One region of the Leisingera sp. CC-HEC093 genome, then DNA from elsewhere that is predicted to be linked to it. Evidence: riboswitches for the same ligand, from Rfam matches in the RefSeq annotation. Region 1 holds a riboswitch; the other holds the start of a gene.
What was found. A riboswitch is a leader RNA that binds a small molecule or an ion and turns the genes downstream of it on or off. The one in region 1 is predicted to bind thiamine pyrophosphate.

Region 1 (10,627 bases):
TGATCCAGACCCGGCTGAACCGCATCTGCGGTGCGTCCCCGCGGCGCTCAACCGCCAATAGCTCTGCCCGCCGCGCCTCCACGTTCAGCGCTTCGGCTTTCTGCGGGGCACCGAACACACGGGCCAGGAACTGCTGATAGCTTTCCGGGCTCAGGGTCTCCACCGTGCGGCGGAAGACAGCGGGCGGAATGCCCGCGGCGCGGTTCACCGGCTGCAGGCTGCCATTCACCGCCGCCTTGCGGTCAAACGGATCGGGCCGCCCCTGCTGCCAATGGGCATAAGAGGCAACGCCGAACGACCAAGCCAGCAGGCTGACCCGCCCATAGCGGGACAGGTCAGGCAGTTCGGCGTTCAGGCTGGTGTAACCGCTGGCAAACAGGATGTCCTGCGGGCCGTCCAGATGCCAGAACACCTCCGGCCCCACAGCCCAGCCGCCGAAGACCACGATGGCCTCGGCCGCACTGTCCTGTTTGAGCCAGCGGAACTCCATGAATTACAGCTCCCGCGCCAGCCGCAGCATGCCTGCGGTGATCTCGCTCAGCTGCTCCGGCGAGGTGATGAAGGGCGGCATGGTATAAATGTTGGTGCCGAAGGGGCGCAGGAACACGCCCATTTCATGGGCGCGGGCATGGGCCTCGTCCGCCGACACCCGGTGCTTCATCTCGATCACGCCGATGGCGCCCAGCACCCGCACGTCCGCCACGTTAGTCAGTTCGCGGGCCGGGGCCAGTTCGGCCTGCATCTGTTCGCCAATTGCCGCCACTGTCCCGCGCCAATCCTGCCCCGTCAGTAGGTCCAGCGAGGCCTCTGCCGCGGCGCAGGCCAGCGGGTTGCCCATATAGGTCGGCCCGTGCATGAACAGCCCCGGATTACCGCCGCCGATGCCCTCCGCCACGCGGTCATTGGTCATGGTGCAGGCGAAAGAGATATGGCCGCCGGTCAGCCCCTTGCCGAGACAGATAATGTCCGGCTCGACACTGCTGAAATTGGTTGCAAACAACTCCCCCGAGCGGCCAAAGCCGGTGGCGATCTCGTCAAAGATGAGAAGGATACCCAGCTCGTCGCACAAGCGCCTGGCCTGGTTCAGATATTCCGGGTGATAGAAATACATGCCGCCGGTGCCCTGCACCACGGGCTCCAGAATAAAGGCGGCGATCTTCTGCGCATTGGCTTCCAGCACTGCCCGCAGCTCGCCCAGGCCGTTCTGCGCCGGGTCGTCCACCCAGTCCTCATGGATGCGGATCGGCGGGCGGGAAACGAAGTGCTGCACGCTGAGCGCGCCCTGAAACAGGTGGTGCATGCCGGTGTCCGGGTCGCAGACGCTCATCGCCTTCCAGGTATCGCCGTGATAGCCGGAGCGGATAGTGGCAAACTCCTTGCGCTCTGCCTGGCCGATGGCGTGCTGGTACTGCACTGCCATCTTCATCGCCACCTCCACCGAAACCGACCCGCTGTCGCAGTAGAAGATGCGGGTGAGGCTTTCGGGCGTGATCTCCAGCAGCTTGCGGCCCAAGTCGATGGCCGGATCATGGGTCAGCCCGCCGAACATCACATGCGGGAGGGTGTCGAGCTGGTCGTGAATTGCCTTGGTGATCGCCGGGTTTTTGTGGCCGTGCATCATGCACCACCAGGACGACATGGCGTCTATCAGCCGGGTGCCGTCGTCCAGGGTGATGTACATGCCCTCGCTTTCCTTCACCACAAAGGTCGGACCGGGCTTGGCGACATTGGTATAGGGGTGCCAGAGGTGCCGCTGGTCGAATTCGAGCTGGGTGAGATCGGATGCGCTCATGCCAAAGCCTCCTTGATCAGGTCCACCCGGATGCTGGCCTGGAAGGCGACGGCCAGGGCGTCAGAGGTCAGCTCGCCCAGTACCGGCAGACGGCCCAGATGCGCCACCTGACCGAACTGGCAGATGGTTTCTTCCACCGCAGGCTCCGCATCGCCGATAAAGGCCGCGCCCACCACCGAGCAGCCCGCATCGCGCAGTGCCTTCAGCGACAGGAGCGTATGGTTGATCGTGCCCAGCTGCGTGCGCGCGCAGAGGATCACCGGCGCGCCCCAGCGGGCAAACAGGTCGAGATACAGCACCTCGCGGTTCAGCGGCACCATCAACCCGCCTGCGCCCTCGGCCACCAGCACGCCGTCAACTTCGGGCAAAGACAACGTATCCGGATCGATCTCCACGCCTTCGGCCTCTGCCGACAGATGCGGCGAGGCAGGCAGCTGCAGCAGATAACCCTCAGGCAATGCCGGGCGGCCCGACAGGCGGGACACGGTCTGGCTGTCGGTCTCCTCCTCCAGCCCTGATTGTACCGGCTTCCAGTAGGTTGCGCCCAGCGCCTGCACCAGGCCGGCCGAGAAGACGGTCTTGCCGATGCCGGTGTCGGTCCCGGTGACGATCAGCGCGCTCATACTGCATTCTCCATTTCCCGGACGAGGTCTTCGAACATCTGGGTGATGACCTCTGCCCCCGTGTTCAGCGTGATCGACAGCCGCAGCCGCGAGGTGCCGCGCGGCACGGTCGGCGGTCGGATGCCGCGGATGTCATAGCCGTGGCCCTGCATGGCGGAGGCCAGCGCCATGGTGCGTCTGTCGCCGCCGATCACCACCGGCAAGATCTGGCTTTGGAACCCTTCCAGCCCGCAGAGGCGTTTGGCCTCATCCTGGGCATGGGTGATCCCCTGCCACGCCTGTTCGCGGCGGCCCGGGTTCTGCTGCAGCTCCTGCAAGGCCGCCCGCACCAAAGCCGCGTTCAAGGGTGACGGAGCGGTCGCAAAGATAAACCCGCGCGCCTTGTTGATCAGCGTCTCGATCAGCACCCGCTGACCGCAGATCAAAGCGCCGGAAGCACCCAAAGCCTTGCCGCAGGTGTGAAGGCTCAGGACGTTGGGGCGGTGCGCAATTTCATGCGCCAGCCCGCGGCCCAGATCGCCAAACACGCCGGAGGAATGCGCCTCATCGACGACCAGAACACCACCCTCGGCATCACACAGCGCCATCAGCGCCTCCAGCGGGGCGAGGTCGCCGTCCATTGAATAGACCGCCTCGACCGCAATCCAGACCTGCCCGGTGCCGCCCGTCGCGCGCCAGTCGTTCAGCACCTGCGCCGCGTCTTCCACATCGCCATGCGCAAAGCTGCGGATCTCTGCCCGGCCCAACCGCATTCCGTCGTGAGTGCTTGCATGGATCAGCGCGTCATAGAGCACCAGATCGCCCTGCTGCGGCAGGGTGGAGAAGATCGCCTGGTTGGCGTTGAAGCCGCCGCCCATGAACAGCGCCGCCTCGGTGCCGAAGAACGCGGCCGCCTCCGCCTCCAGAAGCTGATGCTCCGCATCGTTGCCGCGCAGCAGACGCGAACCGCCTGCCCCAACCGGAACACCACGCGCCAGCGCATCAGCAGCGGCGGCGCGCAGCACATCGCTGCCCGCCAGCCCAAGGTAGTCGTTGGAGGCAAAGTCATGCCCGTCCCGCGGCATCAGCTGCCGGTAGCGTCCGCGCGTGCGCAGCGCTTCCAGCGATTTCTCATGCCTCGGGAAGGCGCCCGCCATCAGCGGCTGCCGTCACATCCCACCGCCATCGCGGTGATGCCCAGACGGTCGAACAGCTGCTGATCCTTGTCCTCTTCCGGGTTGTCCGCAGTCAGCAGCGTGTCGCCGACAAAGATCGAATTGGCACCGGCGAAGAAGCACATCGCCTGCATCTCATCCGACATGTCGGTGCGGCCTGCGGACAGGCGCACGTGGGACTTCGGCATCAGGATGCGGGCCAGCGCCACGGAACGGACGAATTCGATCGGGTCCAGCTTCTCGACATTGGCCAGCGGCGTGTCGGCGATCGGGATCAGCATGTTGACGGGAACCGAATCCGGGTGCACCTCCAGCGTTGCCAGCGCCAGCATCATGTCGATGCGATCCAACTGCTTCTCCCCCATGCCGACGATGCCGCCGGAGCACACCTTGATGCCCGCCTCGCGCACCCGGTTCAGGGTGTCGATACGGTCGGCAAAGGTGCGGGTGGTGATGATCTCGGAGTAGTAACGCTCCGACGTGTCGATGTTGTGGTTGTAGTAGTCCAGACCCGCATCACGCAGGCGGAACACCTGTTCCTCGTCCAGCATGCCCAGGGTCATGCAGGTTTCCATGCCCAGGTCCTTGACCCCCTGCACCATTGCCTCCAGCGCCGCCATGTCGCGGTCCTTGGGCGAGCGCCAGGCGGCGCCCATGCAGTAGCGGGTCGCGCCGCCTTCTTTGGCTTTCTTGGCCTCGGCGATCACCCGCTGCACTTCGATCAGCTTGGAGGCCGACAGCTGCGCGCCGTTGCGCGCCGACTGCGAGCAATAGGCGCAATCTTCGGCGCAGCCGCCGGTCTTGATGCTGAGGAGCTTGGATTTCTGCACCTGATTGGGGTCGAAATACTGCCGGTGCACGGTGTGCGCCTGAAACAGTAAGTCCATGAAAGGCTTGTTATAAATCGCTTCCGCTTCCTCGCGGGTCCAGTCGGTGCGGATGGGTGCAGCGTCCAGCATGCTGTCTCCTGTTCTCTATACCTGTTGGCCATGCGCGGATGGCGTTTCCGGTTTTTATAGATAATTTTGCCACCACCAATCAAGCGCCAAAGCCGCACTGCAGCGATTTGCCCCGGAGCCGCACAAGATTTCCGGATAACGACCTGATTTAAAATCGCAAAAACTATCTACAAAAATTCCGGTTGACGCGAACCCTTCACCTCCCCTAGCCCTATAGGCACGCAGGGGAGTCCCGCCCAAGGGACTGAGAGGCGTCATGGTGCGGGGCAACCCGGACCGGCGGCGCGACCCTTTGAACCTGACCCAGTTGATACTGGCGTAGGAAGCAAGAAACATGGCGCGGCGCCCCGGCGGCAACCTGTGTTTCGGACAGGCAGCATGCGTGCACCGGCCGTACACCCCGCGCTGCCCGTTTTCCTCCGTCCCGGCTCAATTGGTGTTTTTGAACCGAAGGCCCGGAGGAACACCAGATGAACGTCCCCAACCCGAAAATCACCACGGGCGCATTGCCCGCGTCGCGCAAGATTTACGTCAGCGGCGAGGTCCATGAGGATATCCGCGTGCCGATGCGGGAAATCTCCACCCACCCCACCGCGGGCGAGGCGCCGCTGCCGGTCTATGACAGTTCCGGCCCCTACACCGACCCGGACGTGCTGACCGACATCCGCCAGGGCCTGCCGCAGCTGCGCCGCCAGTGGATCGAAGCGCGCGGCGACGTCGAGAGCTACCAGGGCCGCGATGTGAAGCCGGAGGATAACGGCTTTGTTGAGGGCGACCGTCTGACGCCGGAGTTCCCGGTGAAGCCCGCCCCGCTGCGCGGCAAGGACGGCAAGGCGCCGACCCAGCTGGCCTATGCCCGGGCCGGTATCGTCACGCCGGAAATGGAGTATGTGGCGATCCGCGAAAACCAGCTGCACGAGCTGTCGCCCTGCCACGCCAAGCGCGACGGCAATGATTTCGGCGCCAATATCCCGGACTACGTGACCCCGGAATTCGTGCGCCAGGAGATCGCCGCGGGCCGCGCCATCATCCCGGCCAACATCAACCACCCGGAAATCGAGCCGATGATCATCGGCCGCAATTTCAAGGTAAAGATCAACGCCAATATGGGCACCTCTGCCGTCACCTCCTCGATGGAGGAAGAGGTGGACAAGCTGGTCTGGGCGATCCGCTGGGGTGCGGACACGGTGATGGACCTGTCGACGGGCCGCAACATCCACAACACCCGCGAATGGATCGTGCGCAACTCCCCCGTTCCCATCGGCACCGTGCCGATCTACCAGGCCCTGGAGAAGGTCAATGGCATCGCCGAGGACCTGACCTGGGAAGTGTTCCGCGACACGCTGATCGAACAGGCGGAACAGGGGGTGGATTACTTCACCATCCATGCGGGCGTCCGTCTGCACATGGTGCCGATGACGGTGAACCGGGTCACGGGGATCGTCTCGCGCGGCGGGTCGATCATGGCGAAGTGGTGTCTGCATCATCACAAGGAATCGTTCCTCTATGAGCATTTCGAGGAAATCTGCGACATCTGCCGCCAGTACGATGTCAGCTTCAGCTTGGGCGACGGGCTGCGCCCCGGCTCCATTGCGGATGCCAATGACGAGGCGCAGTTTGCTGAGCTGGAAACCCTTGGCGAGCTGACCAAGATCGCCTGGGCCAAGGACTGCCAGGTGATGATCGAGGGGCCGGGCCATGTCGCCATGCACAAGATCAAGGAGAACATGGACAAGCAGCTGGAGTGCTGCCACGAAGCCCCGTTCTATACGCTTGGGCCGCTGACCACGGATATCGCGCCGGGCTATGACCATATCACGTCCGGCATCGGGGCGGCGATGATCGGCTGGTTCGGCTGCGCCATGCTGTGCTACGTGACGCCGAAGGAGCACCTGGGCCTGCCCGACCGCGACGACGTGAAGACCGGCGTGATCACCTACAAGATCGCCGCCCATGCCGCCGATCTGGCCAAGGGTCTGCCGGGTGCCCAGCGCCGCGACGATGCGCTGTCCCGCGCCCGCTTCGAGTTCCGCTGGGAGGATCAGTTCAACCTGTCGCTGGACCCCGACACCGCACGCGAGTTCCATGACCAGACCCTGCCGAAACAAGCCCACAAGGTCGCGCATTTCTGCTCCATGTGCGGGCCAAAGTTCTGCTCCATGCGGATTTCGCACGACATCCGCGCCGAGGCGCAGAAAGAGGGGATGGAGGCGATGGCCGCCAAGTTCCGCGAGGGCGGCGAGCTGTATGTGCCTGCCGCAGAAGCAGCGGAACCGGCGGAATGATCACTATCGCAGGCGCGGGCCTCGCCGGTCTCGCCTGCGCCTATGAACTGGCGCAGCGCGGGGCGGCGGTGACCGTTTACGAGCGGGGAAAGGCACCCGGGGCCGGCAGCGTCGCACGCTTTGCGGGCGGCATGCTGGCGCCCTGGTGCGAACGCGAAAGCGCCGAGGAGGACGTGGTCACCCTCGGCAGCCGCGCCTTCGATTGGTGGGCCAAGGTCACACCGGTGCACAGGCGCGGCACGCTGGTGGTGGCACCAGCCCGCGACCGCGCAGAGCTGATCCGTTTTGCCCGCCGCACCACCGCCCACCGCGGGGTGAACGGGGCAGAGATCGGCGAACTGGAGCCAGCACTGGCGGGTCGGTTTGCGCAAGGATTGTTCTTTGAACAGGAGGCGCATCTGGACCCGCGGCGCGCATTGCGCGATCTGAGCGCCAAGGTGCAGGCGCTGGGGGTGGAGGTCCGCTATGGCACCCCTGCCCCGGCCCGCGTCACGCTGGATTGCACCGGCATGGCGGCACCGCTGCCTTCCTTGCGCCCGGTGCGGGGCGAGATGGCGATCCTGCACTGCCCGGAGGTGGAAGTCAGCCGCACCCTGCGCCTGCTGCACCCGCGGATGCCGCTGTATCTGGTGCCCCGTGGTGACGGGCATTTCATGATCGGCGGCACAATGATCGAAAGCAGTTCAGACCGCCCGGTCACCCTGCGCTCATTGGCCGAGCTGCTAAGCGCGGCCTTTGCGCTGCATCCCGCCTTTGCGGAGGCCAGCGTGGTGGAGACCGGTGCGGGCCTGCGCCCGGCCTTTGCCGGCAACCTGCCGCGGCTGCTGGAGCAAGACGGCACGCTTTACCTCAACGGCCTGTACCGGCACGGATTTCTGCTGGCGCCCGCAATGGCGCAGCAGGCCGCGGACCACCTGTTACCGGAGACATCAGATGAAGATCATCGTGAACGCCAAACCGCATGAGATTGCGGGCGGCACCGTGGAGGCCGCACTGGAGGAACTGGGGTTTGCCAGCTCTGCCGTTGCCACCGCGCTGAATGGAATATTTGTGGCGCGCAGCAGGCGGGCCAAGTCGCAACTGGCCGACGGCGACCACCTGGAAGTGCTGGCGCCGATGCAAGGAGGCTGAGATGCAGATCTACGGAACCGAAATCACCTCGCGCCTGCTGCTGGGCACTGCGCAATACCCTTCGCCCGCTGTTCTGGCAGAGGCGGTGAAATCCAGCGGCACGGAGATTATCACCGTCAGCTTGCGCCGGGAGACCGCCGATGGCTCCGGTGCAGGCTTCTGGGACAGTTTGCGGGAAACCGGCTGCCGCATTCTGCCCAACACGGCCGGCTGTCATTCGGTGCAGGAGGCGGTGACAACGGCGCATATGGCACGGGAGCTGTTTGGCACACCCTGGATCAAGCTGGAGGTGATCGGTCATTCCGACACGCTGCAGCCGGATGTGTTCGGTCTGGTGGAGGCGGCGCGCATCTTATGCGCTGAGGGGTTCCAGGTGTTCCCCTATACCACCGATGATCTGGTGGCGGGCGAGAGGCTGTTGGACGCAGGCTGCGAAGTGCTGATGCCCTGGGGCGCACCGATCGGCTCTGGCCAGGGATTGCGCAATCCGGATGCCTTGCGCGCGATGCGGGCGCATTTTCCGGGGGTGCCGCTGATTGTTGATGCCGGGATCGGACGGCCCTCGGATGCGGTGCAGGCTATGGAGCTGGGCATGGACGCAGTGCTGCTGAACACTGCGGTCGCCAAGGCCGGCGATCCTGCCGGGATGGCCCGCGCGATGGCTTTGGCGGTTGAGACAGGCCGCGCAGGGTTCGCGGCTGACCCGATGGAGCGGCGCGATATGGCGGTGCCCTCGACCCCTGTCCTTGGCCTGGCGGAGTTCGCGTGATGGAGCGTTTCTATCTGATTACGGGCCATGTCGGTCGGCTGGAGCTGCTGGTGCCGCACGGGGTCAAACTGGTGCAGCTTCGTATCAAGGATCAGCCAGAGACTGAGGTGCGCCGTCAGATCGCCCGGGCCCGGGATTTCTGCGCAGTGCATGATGCGCAGCTGGTGGTCAATGACTATTGGCAGGCGGCGCTGGACCTGAACTGCAGCTTTGTGCATCTGGGGCAGGAGGACATGGACACCGCCGATTTTGCCGCGCTGCGCCGCAAAGGGGTGCGTTTCGGTCTGTCGACCCATGACGAGGCGGAGCTGGACCGTGCCCTGTCCCTTGGGCCGGAGTATGTGGCGCTGGGGCCGGTCTATCCGACGCTCTTGAAAAAGATGAAATGGGGGCCGCAGGGGCTGGAGCGGGTGACGCGCTGGAAACAGATGGCAGGCGATGTGCCGCTGGTTGCCATTGGCGGGCTGACGCCGGAGCGGCTGCCGGGGGTGTTTGCCGCAGGCGCCGACAGCGCGGCAGTGGTGACAGACATCCAAATTGCCGAAGATCCTGAGGCCCGCACCCGCGAATGGGTGCAGGCCTGCCGGATCCGGGAAGAGGAATGAGCCGCTATGCGCGCCAGATGATCCTGCCGGAGGTGGGTGCCGAGGGCCAGGCGCGGCTGGCCCGTGCCCATGTGCTGGTGGTCGGCGCCGGGGGGCTTGGCTGTCCTGTGCTGCAATACCTGGGCGGTGCCGGGGTTGGACGGATCACGGTCATGGATGGCGACGCTGTGGAGGAGAGCAACCTGCACCGGCAGGTGCTTTATTCCATGGCGGACCTTGGCTTACCCAAAGCAGAAGCGGCCCGGCAGCGCCTGCTGGCGGTCAATCCGGGTTTGGAGGTGACGGCGCAGGTGCAGCGCCTTGATGCCGCCAATGCCGCCGCACGTATCGCGGGTGCGGATCTGGTGGTGGATGCGGCGGACAGTTTTGCAGTGTCCTATGTCCTCTCTGATGAATGCCGGCGGCAGGGCAAGGAGCTGATTTCTGCCTCTGCACTGGGACAGTCGGGATATGCCGGCGGTTTTTGCGGCGGCGGGCCGTCGCTGCGGGCAGTGTTCCCGGACTTGCCCGCGCAGGCAGCGACCTGTGCAACTGCGGGGGTGATGGGCCCGGTGGTGGGCATGATCGGGGCCTTGCAGGCGCAACTGGCACTGAAGGCGCTACTGGGGCATCAGCCGTCCCCGCGGGGGCAGCTGCTTGTTTTCCGGATGGGCGAATTGCAGGTGAGCTCCTTCCGCTTTGACGAAGCGGAGGAGCCGGAAGAGGCCCTGCCCTTTATCGCCGCTTGCCACATCACCGCCCAGGACACGGTGATCGAGTTGCGGGATGCGGCCGAGGCGCCGCGGCTGCCAGTGCCGCAGGCCCGGCGGATCACGCGGGCGGAGCTGACAGCGGCGGAGCTGCCGCGTAACGGGCGGATCGTGCTGTGCTGCCGCAGCGGGCTGCGCGCCTGGGGCGCGGCGCAGGATCTTCAGCAGGCGGGATACAGCGATCTGGCCCTGCTTGCCGCCGGAGACAGCACATGACGGTGATCCTGGCCATTGGCGGCACCGACAGCAGCGGCGGTGCCGGGCTGACGCGGGATACAGCGATGGCAGCAGAGCTGGGCGTCACGGTCCGGCCGGTGGTGACAGCCGTCACTGTGCAGACCGATGAGGCGGTTCTGAGCATCCACCCCTGCCGGCCGCAGGCTGTGGCAGACCAGATGTCCGCCGCCCTGGCAACGCAGCCGGCACCGGCGGCTGTGAAGATTGGCATGCTGGGCTGTGCCGCCGCGGCAAGCACGGTTGCGGCAGCCCTGCCAGAGGGTCTGCCCATCGTGCTGGACCCGGTGCTGAAGGCAAGTTCCGGCGGCACGCTGATGGAAGCG
Region 2 (10,627 bases), 1.4 Mb from region 1:
CGGGCCTTCCAGCAGCCGCCACATCGCCAGCGGTCCGGCATCCAGCTGCGCCGCCAGACGGAAGCGTTCCGCAGGGATCTCCTGCCAGCCCTGCAGGATCAGCCGGGTCGCCAGAGGCAGGTTGAAGAAAACATGCGCCAGCACCACCCCGTGCAGCCCGTAGATCTGAACCGGCTCTAAACCGAAGGAAATCAGCCCCTGGCTCAGCCAGCCCGCGCGGCCAAAGACCGCCAGCAGGCCTAGAATGGCAACAATCACCGGCAGGATGAACGGCGCACCCAACAGGGCAATCAAAAGGCTGCGCCCCGGAAACCGCCGCCGCGCCAGCGCGCGGGCGACAGGGATAGAGAGCGCAACACTCAGCAAAGCCGACAGACCCGCTTGGGTCAGCGTGAACCGCAGCGCAGCCCAGTCGCTGGCACCAAACCCGCTGCCGGCCTCAGCCCTGAATGCAACAGCCCCAAGGGTTCCCAGGATCAGCGCCGCCACCAAAAGGGCCGCGCTGATACCGGGAGAGGCGCTTACTGGCTGAGCGCGTCGAGCCATTCGCCCAGCGCCGCATCGCGCACTTCCGCTGCCTCAGACTCGCTCAGCAGCAGCGATTTTTCCGGCGCAATCAGGGTTTCAAACCCTTCGGGCAGGCCTGCTGCCGGGGTCACTGCCGGATACATCCAGTTGGTGGTCGGGATGACCGACTGGAACGCATCCGACACCATGAAGGCCAGGAACTGGTCCGCCAGCTCCGGCTGGTCGCTGTTTGCCAGCTTGCCGGCAACTTCCACCTGCATGTAATGGCCCTCGTCAAAGGCCGCCGCCGCCTTGGAGCCGTCTTCCTCTGCAATCAGGTGGTAGGCGGGCGAGGTGGTGTAAGAGAGCACCATGTCGGCCTCGCCCTCCAGGAACATACCGTATGCCTCGGACCAGCCCTTGGTCACGGTCACGACGTTGTCAGAGAGCCCCCTCCAGATGTCCGGCGCCTCATCGCCATAGGCGGCCTTGACCCACAAAAGCAGGCCCAGACCGGGGGTGGAGGAACGCGGGTCCTGAATAACGATCTTCTTTTCACTGGCAGCCAGCGCCTTGAAATCCGCAGGCGCTGCCGCATCAGCGTTGTGGACAAAGGCAAAGTAACCCCAGTCATAAGGCACAAAGGTCGCGTCACTCCATGCGACCGGCAGCGCAAACTCGGCGCTGACCGAATGCTCGGCAAACAGGCCGGTTTCCTTGGCTGCCGCGGTCAGGTTGGTGTCGAGACCCAGCACCACATCCGCGTCGGACCGCTCACCCTCCAGCTTGACCCGCGCCAAGAGCGCCGCGCCATCACCCGCACCAACCAGTTTCAGGTCGCAGCCGCAGACCTCTTCAAACGCTTTTTCCACCGCCGGTCCGGGGCCCCAGTCGGAAACAAAGCTGTCATAGGTATAAACGGTGAGTTCGGGCGTTTCGGCAAAAGCGGCCGAGGCGCCAAGCAGTCCCGCTGCAAATGCAAGATGTTTCATGCCATCCTCCTTTGCGGCTTTGGGCAAGGGTGGAGGCTATCCAGTACCTTCCCTCCGCCGGTGTGATCCGGTTCAGGTTCAACGGGTGTCATCTCAGCGCCGCGGCGCACCCCGAGGTGGCGCGGACCATAGGGTTTGCGGTAGGGAAACACAAGCAACAGGCTTGGCTGGCCTTGCCGGAAGGAGAATCTGGACGGGTTCCCAGGTGCGCACTCAGGTCAGCAATTCTGACCAAATGTTTCGCGCGCGAAACATTTGGAGTGACTCGCTGTCCTTTCTGCTGCGTTAACCCTTTGCAGGATGCGCGGCCGTTTTTTCATAGCCCGCTCGCAGGACACCAAATGCCATACCGCGGTGCTGCGGCAACGGATGCCCCTTGAGGCGTTGCGCCGGGGCGGGTAAGCACGTCCCGCAAAGGAGACCGCGCCTCATGTCGATGAACAGCTTTGGACACCTCTTCCGCGTCACCACCTGGGGCGAAAGCCACGGGCCCGCGCTTGGCGCCACCGTCGACGGCTGTCCGCCGAATGTGCCGCTGGAGCCGGAAATGCTGCAGCAGTGGCTCGACAAGCGCCGCCCCGGCCAGAACAAGAACACCACCCAGCGCAATGAGCCGGATGCGGTGAAGATCCTGTCCGGCGTGTTCGACGGCATGTCCACCGGCACACCGATCCAGCTGATGATCGAAAACACCGACCAGCGGTCCAAGGATTACGGCGAGATTTCCCAGACCTTCCGCCCGGGCCATGCCGACATCACCTATTTCCAGAAATACGGTAACCGCGACTACCGCGGCGGCGGCCGGTCCTCGGCGCGCGAAACCGCGGCCCGGGTTGCGGCAGGCGGTGTTGCACGTGAAGCAATCAAGGCGCTGGCGCCGGGGCTGGAGATCAAGGGCTACATGACCCGGATGGGCGACCTGGAAATCGACCGCAGCCGCTTTGACTGGGACGCGATCGAACAGAATGATTTCTGGATCCCCGATGCAGGCGCGGTGCAGGAATGGGAAGACTATTTGCAAGGCCTGCGCAAGGCGCATGACTCGGTTGGTGCGGTGGTCGAGGTTGTCGCCCGCAATGTCCCGGCCGGCATCGGCGCGCCGGTTTACGGCAAGCTGGACACCGATCTGGCCGCCGCGATGATGTCGATCAACGCCGTGAAGGGCGTGGAAATCGGCGAGGGCATGAATGCCGCGCGGCTGAAGGGTTCGGAAAACGCCGATGAGATCTTCATGGGTGAAAACGGCCCGGAGTATTCCTCCAACCACGCCGGCGGCATTCTGGGCGGTATTTCCACCGGGCAGGATGTTGTGGTGCGTTTCGCGGTCAAGCCGACCTCCTCGATCCTCACCCCGCGCCAGTCGATCCGCAAGGACGGCTCGGCAGTGGAGGTGATCACCAAGGGCCGCCACGACCCCTGCGTCGGCATCCGCGCGGTGCCAGTGGCCGAGGCGATGATGGCCTGCGTGATCCTGGACCATCTGCTGCTGCACCGCGGCCAGATCGGTGAGAATCAAGGCCGGATCGGCTGAACCGCTGACCTCTGACCTCTGACAGGACCGGTTGCGAAGGACCGCAAAACCAAGCAGGTTTTGCACAGTGCTTTTCACATCCGGTCCTTTGAAATGCTGATTACCCTGGCCGTTTCCGGCTACCGCTCGATACGCGACGCAACCCTGCCGCTGGAGCAGCTCACCGTGGTGAGCGGCGCCAATGGTGCAGGCAAATCCTCGCTCTACCGCTCACTGCGGTTGCTGGCAGAGGTGGCGCAGGGACGCGCCATTGCTTCGCTGGCCGCCGAGGGCGGGCTGGAATCGACGCTGTGGGCCGGGCCGGAACACATCAGCGCCCGGATGCGGCGCGGCGAAGTCCCCATCGAAGGCACCCGGCGCAAGGGATCTGTGGCTCTGAAACTGGGGTTTTCGGCTGAGGACTACGGCTATGCAGTGGATCTGGGCCTGCCCGCACCGGTGCCGCGCACGATGTTCGGCAATGACCCTGAGATCAAATCCGAAGCGCTATGGGTCGGTGAGAGCCTGGGCCGCGCCAACAGCCTTGCCGAACGCCGCGGCGCAGTGGTGACAGGCCGGGACGCCAGCGGCCGCCGGGTGGAGCTGTCGCGCGACTTGCGCCCCTTTGACAGCATGATGACCCATGCCGCTGATCCTGTGCAGGCGCCCGAGATGCTATCCCTGCGGGAGCGGATGCGCGGCTGGCGATTCTATGACAGCCTGCGCACCGACCGGGACTCACCGGCCCGGCGCCCGGCCGTTGGCACCCGCACCCCTGCACTGGCGGGCGACGGGGCGGACCTGGCCGCTGCAATTGCCACCCTGCGGGAAATCGGTGACGGACCGGGTTTTGACGCGGCCATCGAGGATGCCTTCCCGGGCGCCAGCGTCGATGTCTCGCTGCAGGGCGGGCTTTTTACGGTGGAGATGCAGCAGCATGGTCTTTTGCGGCCGCTGTCGGCGGCAGAGCTGTCGGACGGCACTTTGCGGTATGTGCTGCTCGCCACTGCTCTGCTGACCCCGCGCCCGCCGGAGCTGATGGTGCTGAACGAACCCGAAACCAGCCTGCACCCCGATCTGATTGCCCCCTTGGCACGGCTGATCAAACGCGCGAGCCGCGACAGCCAGATCATCGTGGTCTCCCACAACAGCCATCTAGCCCGAGAACTGGAGGACGCGGGGGCATTGTCCGTAATCCTGCAGAAGGAATTTGGTGAAACCCGCATTGAAGACCTGGAGCCGCCGCGCTGGAGCTGGCCGAAACGCTGACGCTCAACCGTGGTCGCCCGCGCATTGGCTGTGATCGCCCAGCGCCGTCAGCACCTTGCAGCAGCCGCCGTTGCCGCCGTCGCACAGGGTGCTGATACGCTCCAGCTCGGACGCCAGCTGTTCCAGCTGGCGGATCCGGTCCCGGACATTGGACAGCTGGCTGCGGGCAATCCGGTCCGCCTCGGCGCAATCTTCGCCCAGCTGACCGTCCAGCCCCATCAGCGCCTTGATATCGTCGAGCGGGAACCCAAGGTCGCGCGCGTGTTTAATGAACCCCAAGGCCTCTATCCCGTTCTGCCCGTAGCGGCGCTGGTTGCCGGCGTTGCGGCCCGGCTGCGGCAGCAGGCCGATTTCCTCGTAGTATCGGATGGTGGGAACCTTCACCCCGGTCGCCTTGGACAGCTGGCCGATGGAAAACATTTGTAAAACCTCTTGAAGCTCTAGTGACTAGAGGCCCTACATTGATCTCGAATCAGGAATGAGGACAAGAGAAATGGCAGGCTGCTGCAATCACAACGCCCGGTTTGACGGGGTCTCGGCAGACTATAAACGCAGGCTTTGGCTGGTGATCGCCATCAATGCCGGCATGTTCGCGGTGGAAATGGGCGCAGGGCAAATGTCCGGCAGCCAGGCGCTGAAGGCGGACGCCCTGGATTTTCTGGGCGACGCACTGACCTATGGAATTTCGCTGGCAGTGATCGGCGCCAGCTTACGCACCCGGGCGCTGGCGGCCCTGGGCAAGGGCATCAGCCTGTTGCTGATGGGTCTGTGGGTGTTTGGCTCCACGGTCTATCAGGTGTTCTACGTCGGCGTGCCGCAGGCGCAGATCATGGGCGTGATCGGCTTCATGGCGCTGGCGGCCAACCTGATTTCGGTGATGCTGCTGGCCCGCTACAAGGACGGCGATGCCAATGTGCGCTCTGTCTGGCTGTGTTCGCGCAATGACGCGATTGGCAATGTCGCGGTGATGATTGCGGCGCTTGGCGTCTGGGGCACCGCAACCGGCTGGCCGGACCTGATCGTCGCCGGCATCATGGGCGGGCTGTTCCTGAGCTCTGCCTCCCAGATCCTGGTGCAAGCGATCCGGGAATGGCGCGAGGAAGAGGCGCACGCAGAAGCGCACCAGCACTAAGAACTGAGGGCTGCGACTGTCTGCGCAGACGCAGCCCGGCCTCCCGGCTAAACAAAACTATGAATTCAGGCGAACAGCCCTGCGTATTCCTCGCGCAGGGCTTTCTTCTGCACCTTGCCCATGGTGTTGCGCGGCAGGGCGTTCAGCAGAATGATCTCCTTGGGCTGCTTGAACCTGGCTAGCCGGCCGGACAGCGCCGCCTTGATAACCTCCGCACTTGTGCCGTCTGCCTGCGGGACCACCACAGCCACCACACCCTCGCCGAAATCAGGATGCGGCACGCCGATCACCGCGCTTTCCAGCACGCCGGGCAGGTCATCAATCAGGCTCTCAACCTCCTTGGGATAGACATTGAAGCCGCCGGTGATGATCAGATCCTTCTCACGCCCGACAATGGTCACATAGCCATCCGCGTCGAGCCGGGCCATGTCGCCGGTGATGAACCAGCCATCGGCCTGCAGCTCCTCCGCCGTCTTCTCCGGCATCTGCCAGTAGCCCTGGAACACGTTCGGCCCGCGCACCTCCAGCACACCGGTCTCTCCCGCGGGCACCTCCGCGCCGTCCTGCATCACCCGCGCCTCCACGCCCGGCAGCGGGAACCCGACAGTGCCCGCACGCCGTTCGCCCTCATAGGGGTTCGAGGTGCTCATGTTGGTTTCCGTCATCCCGTAACGTTCCAGGATGCGGTGTCCGGTGCGCGCCTCCCATTGCTCATGGGTATCCACCAGCAAAGGCGCAGAGCCGGAGATGAACAGGCGCATGTTTGCAGCACGCTCGCGCGTCAGCCGCACGTCCGCCAGCAGGCGGGTATAGAAGGTCGGCACCCCCATCAGCGCCGTCGCCGCGGGCATCGCCTCCAGAATGGCATCGGCATCAAAGCCCGGCAGAAACACCACCTGAGCACCTGCGAACAGCGCCACATTGGTCGCCACAAACAGCCCATGCGTGTGGAAGATCGGCAGCGCGTGGATCAGCACATCGTCCTTGGTGAACCGCCAGTACTCCCGCAGGGTCAAAGAGTTGGACGCAAGATTGTCATGGCTCAGCATCGCCCCCTTGGACCGGCCCGTGGTTCCGGAGGTGTAGAGGATCGCCGCCAGATCGCCGGCCTGCCGCGTAACCGCGTCAAACCCGGATTGGCCGTCCGCCAGTTCACGCAAGCTCCCCTGCCCGTTGGCGTCCAGCGTCAGCACCTGAGCTTCGCCTGCGATGGTGCCGATTTCCTCCAGCCGCGCCGGGTCGCAGACCACCACGCGCGGAGAGGCATCGCCAACAAAATAGGCCACCTCCGGCCCGGTGTAGGCGGTGTTCAAGGGCAGGAAGATGCCGCCAGCCATGACGGTGCCAAGGTAAAGCTCAATCGCCTGAATGGTTTTCCGGACCTGCACCGCCACCCGGTCGCCGGGCTGCACGCCTTGGGCGGCCAAAGCTGCTGCCATCCGCTCTGCCCCGGCAAACAGCGCACCGAATGTGACCGTGCCGCCGTCCGGCAGCCGGGCGAAAACCGCGTCCTCGCGCCCCAGCGAGGACGCGCGCAGCTGGCGGATCAGGTGGTTGGCGTCATACATCGGCGGCTCCTTCATCTGGCGGCGCCATTTGCGCGCTCCTGCCGGCTGAAATCAAGCCATTGATCTTTGCGGCGCTTGGGCGCAGGGTCGCGCCATGGCGAAATCCTTAACATCGCATCGGCCTGTACTGGCGATCCTGCTGAAGGTGACCGCCATAGCGCTGTTCACCGCGCTGTCCGGGATTATCAAGGCCACCTCGGAAACCATACCGGCAGGCGAGGCTGTGTTCTTCCGCTCCTTCTTTGCCATTCCAGTCATCGTGGCCTGGCTTGCCGCGCGCGGAGAGCTGCGGCACGGACTGATCACCAAAAAGCCGATGTTTCACGTGTGGCGCGGGCTGGTCGGCACCTCGGCGATGGGCATGACCTTCATGGGGCTGGCTCTGTTGCCGCTGCCGGAGGTCACCGCCATTGGCTATGCCACGCCGATCTTCACCCTGATCCTCGCGGCGCTGTTCCTGGGAGAGACCATCCGCATGGTGCGGATCAGCGCGGTGGCCATCGGCCTTTTGGGCGTTCTCATCATGATCTGGCCGCGCTTGGGCGGCGATCTGGAGGACGGCGCCATGCTGGGGGTGCTGCTGGTGGTGGGAGCCACAGTCGCCCGCGGCTTTGTGCAGATCCACATCCGCCGCATGGTGCAATCCGAGCACACCGCGGCAATCGTGTTCTACTTCTCGCTGACTGCTTCCGGCCTCGCGCTGCTGACCGCGCCCTTCGGCTGGGTGATGCCTGACGGGCAAACCGCCGCGCTGCTGGTCAGCGCCGGGCTGGTCGGCGGGGTGGCTCAGATCCTGGTCACGTCCTCCTACCGTTTTGCCCCGGCATCGATGCTGGCACCCTACGATTACGCCTCGATGCTCTTTGCCATCGTCATCGGCTATGTCTGGTTCGATGAGTGGCCGACGCTGGTGATGCTGGCCGGTGCGGCGCTGGTGATCGCCGGCAATGTACTGGTGATCTGGCGCGAGCACCGGCTGGGGCTGCAGCGCGGCAAGGCCCGTGCCGCAAGCAACCCAAAAGGCGTATGACAGACTCTAACAAAGCTGGCCGCAGGCAAGAGCCCGCAAGGGCGACGCGCCCGCCCGCATCTTCAGGGGCGGTCGCTGCCTCGTCTTTCGTTCAGGCGGGCCGGTTCAGATGGCGCGGGTCAGCCCCCCATCCACGCGGATGTTCTGACCGGTGGTATAGGCGGCATCATCCGAGGCGAGATAGGCAATCAGCGCTGACACTTCGCGCGCGGTGCCATAACGGCCCACCGGGATGCGGGCCTTGCGGTCTTCTGTCTCAGCCAGACTGTCGATGAACCCTGGCAGCACGTTGTTCATCCGCACGCCTTGGCTTGCGAATTTGTCGGCAAACAACTTGGTAAAGCTCGCCAGCCCGGCCCGGAACACGCCGGAAGTCGGGAACAGCGGATCCGGCTCAAACACCGCGAAGGTGGAGATATTGATGATCGACCCCTTGCCCTGGGCCGCCATGACCGGCGCCACCAGCCGGGCGGGGCGGATCACGTTCATCAGGTAATACTCCATTCCCAGATGCCAGTCGTCGTCGCTGATCTCCATGATATCGCCCTTGGGCCCGTGGCCTGCGGAATTGACCAGCACATCAACCCGGCCCCAGCGGTCCATCGCCTTGTCCACCAGCGCCTGCAAATCGCTTTGCGCCATGTTAGAGCCTGTGTGCCCCACCCCGCCCAGCTCCTGCGCCAGCGCCTCGCCCTTGCCGGAGGAGGAGAGGATCGCGACCTCATATCCCTGCGAATGAAGGTGGCGGGCGGCATCCGCGCCCATGCCGCTGCCCGCGGCGGTGAAGAGAGCAACTTTGGTCATTTCCATACTCCTTTGGTTGTCCTCAAGATGACGGTTCAGGGCGCGCTTGACCAATTATGTCTCATCGCGTCAGACTGTAGAAAACCTACTGTCTGAGACCTGATGCGCCTGCCCAACCTCAACACCTTGCGGATGTTCGACGCCGCTGCCCGCCATCTGAATTTCGGCCGCGCGGCAGAGGAGCTGCACCTGACCCAGGGCGCTGTGGCGCAGCAGGTGCGCCGGCTGGAGGCCGACCTGGGCCACAAGCTGTTCCACCGCCATGCCCGCGGGCTGTCGCTGACGGACACAGGGCGCAACTATCACGCGCCGGTGCGGCAGGCGCTGGCCCTGATCCGCGAGGCAACGGACACGCTGGCGCCGGCCGTGCAGCGGGTGACACTGTCAGTGCCGCCGTCCTTTGCCGCGAAGTGGCTGGTGCCGCGGCTGCCGGAGTTTGAGGCGGCGCATCCTGATATCGACCTGCGGGTTGTGGCCGAGGAAAGCCTGACGGATTTCAAGCGGGACGGTATCGACATCGCCATCCGCCAGGGCGGCAAACCGCAGGAAAGCAGTTTGAACTCCACGCTCCTTTCGCTGGTAGACCTGGTGGCAGTGGCACATCAGGACTCGGCTCTAACAAAGGTGGATTCCCCCGAACTGGCGGTTCTGGCGCAGCACACCCTGATCCAGGACGGGCACCGGCACTGGGACCTGCTGCTGCGGCAAGAGGGGATCACGGCCACAGGCCGGGTTCTGCAATTCAACCAGACCGCATTGGCGATGGATGCCGCAATGAACGGCCAAGGCATCGCCCTGGTGCCCCGCATTTTTCTGAGCAGCCAGCCCCTGTCAGTGTTATGGCAGGCACCGCGGCTGGGGGATCAGGGCTTTTACGTGCTCTGGCCCAGCACGCAGGGCCGGGCCAAAACAGTGGTGAACTGGCTGCTGCGCCAATAGCAGTCAGGCAGAGACCCTCTTGGCCTCCTCCGGCGCACTGAGCGATATCACCGCTACAACCGCGGCACCGTTCAGCCAGTAAAAGGCCGCATCCAGCCCGGCGAAACCAAAGGCAAAAGGCGCTGCCAGAAAAGTGAGGCCGGCAATCAGGTCAACCGTCAGATGCAGCTTGTACGGCAGAACCCGGATCAGGCCGAGATGGTGGTCGGTCAGCACTGTCAGCACAAAGGCGGCAATGCCGGTTGCCACCGACAGCCACAGCGCCAGCGGATTGCTTTCGCCGAGGCCCAGCAGGAACGGCAGCCCCATCAGGGCGATGGCCACCGGGTAGTCGAGATAGGCGTGGATGGTGCGGGTCACGAAACGGAGGGGCATGGGTCAGGTCCTTGTTGCTGAGGTGTCTTGGCCGCTGCTGCGGTTATGGCCCCAGCGTGCCCTATGGCACCCGGACGCTGAATTTCAGAACCGCCGGAAGGTTTAGCAGATCGTACAGAAAGCGGAGAGCGAGACGGGTCAGGCAGCCCTGTGCTGCTGCCGGTAGGCCGCCGGGGACATGCCGACCTGCTTGCGGAACACGCGGGAAAACGCCGCCTCAGAGGCATAGCCCGCAATCTCGGCCGCATCCGCAACATTCAGCCCCTGCTCCGTCAGCCCCTGGCAGGCAATTTGCATGCGCCAGCTGGTCAGGTACTGCATCGGCGTCACCGCCATCTTGGCAGTGAACTCCTGGGCAAAAGCGGTGCGCGACATGCCGGCCTCGCGCGCCAGGCCTTCAACACTCCACTCCTGCGCCGGGGCCTGGTGGAACGCGGTCAGCGCGCGGGAAAGACGCCGATCGGCAAACCCCGCCAGCGCCGAGCCGCCGGGGCTTTGATG

Region 2: linked by a shared signal. The riboswitch ahead of thiB (thiamine ABC transporter substrate binding subunit) and the one ahead of thiC (phosphomethylpyrimidine synthase ThiC) in region 1 are both predicted to bind thiamine pyrophosphate.

The regions. Positions count from the first base shown of each region.
Region 1 covers NZ_JCAIJR010000001.1:100,141-110,767, forward strand. Annotated here, with positions in the region: gene AC5STB_RS00475 (pimeloyl-ACP methyl esterase BioG family protein) at 1-490, opposite strand, end outside; gene bioA (adenosylmethionine--8-amino-7-oxononanoate transaminase) at 494-1,792, opposite strand; gene bioD (dethiobiotin synthase) at 1,789-2,415, opposite strand; gene AC5STB_RS00490 (8-amino-7-oxononanoate synthase) at 2,412-3,551, opposite strand; gene bioB (biotin synthase BioB) at 3,551-4,528, opposite strand; TPP riboswitch at 4,742-4,870, shown strand; gene thiC (phosphomethylpyrimidine synthase ThiC) at 4,999-6,813, shown strand; gene AC5STB_RS00505 (FAD-dependent oxidoreductase) at 6,810-7,778, shown strand; gene thiS (sulfur carrier protein ThiS) at 7,747-7,944, shown strand; gene AC5STB_RS00515 (thiazole synthase) at 7,946-8,713, shown strand; gene AC5STB_RS00520 (thiamine phosphate synthase) at 8,713-9,318, shown strand; gene AC5STB_RS00525 (ThiF family adenylyltransferase) at 9,315-10,283, shown strand; gene thiD (bifunctional hydroxymethylpyrimidine kinase/phosphomethylpyrimidine kinase) at 10,280-10,627, shown strand, end outside.
Region 2 covers NZ_JCAIJR010000001.1:1,451,791-1,462,417, reverse strand. Annotated here, with positions in the region: gene AC5STB_RS07050 (thiamine/thiamine pyrophosphate ABC transporter permease ThiP) at 1-546, opposite strand, end outside; gene thiB (thiamine ABC transporter substrate binding subunit) at 522-1,499, opposite strand; TPP riboswitch at 1,532-1,623, opposite strand; gene aroC (chorismate synthase) at 1,930-3,030, shown strand; gene AC5STB_RS07035 (AAA family ATPase) at 3,124-4,278, shown strand; gene AC5STB_RS07030 (MerR family transcriptional regulator) at 4,282-4,698, opposite strand; gene AC5STB_RS07025 (cation efflux transmembrane domain-containing protein) at 4,772-5,410, shown strand; gene AC5STB_RS07020 (malonate--CoA ligase) at 5,476-6,978, opposite strand; gene AC5STB_RS07015 (DMT family transporter) at 7,073-8,008, shown strand; gene AC5STB_RS07010 (SDR family oxidoreductase) at 8,114-8,818, opposite strand; gene AC5STB_RS07005 (LysR substrate-binding domain-containing protein) at 8,915-9,751, shown strand; gene AC5STB_RS07000 (hypothetical protein) at 9,755-10,126, opposite strand; gene AC5STB_RS06995 (AraC family transcriptional regulator) at 10,265-10,627, opposite strand, start outside.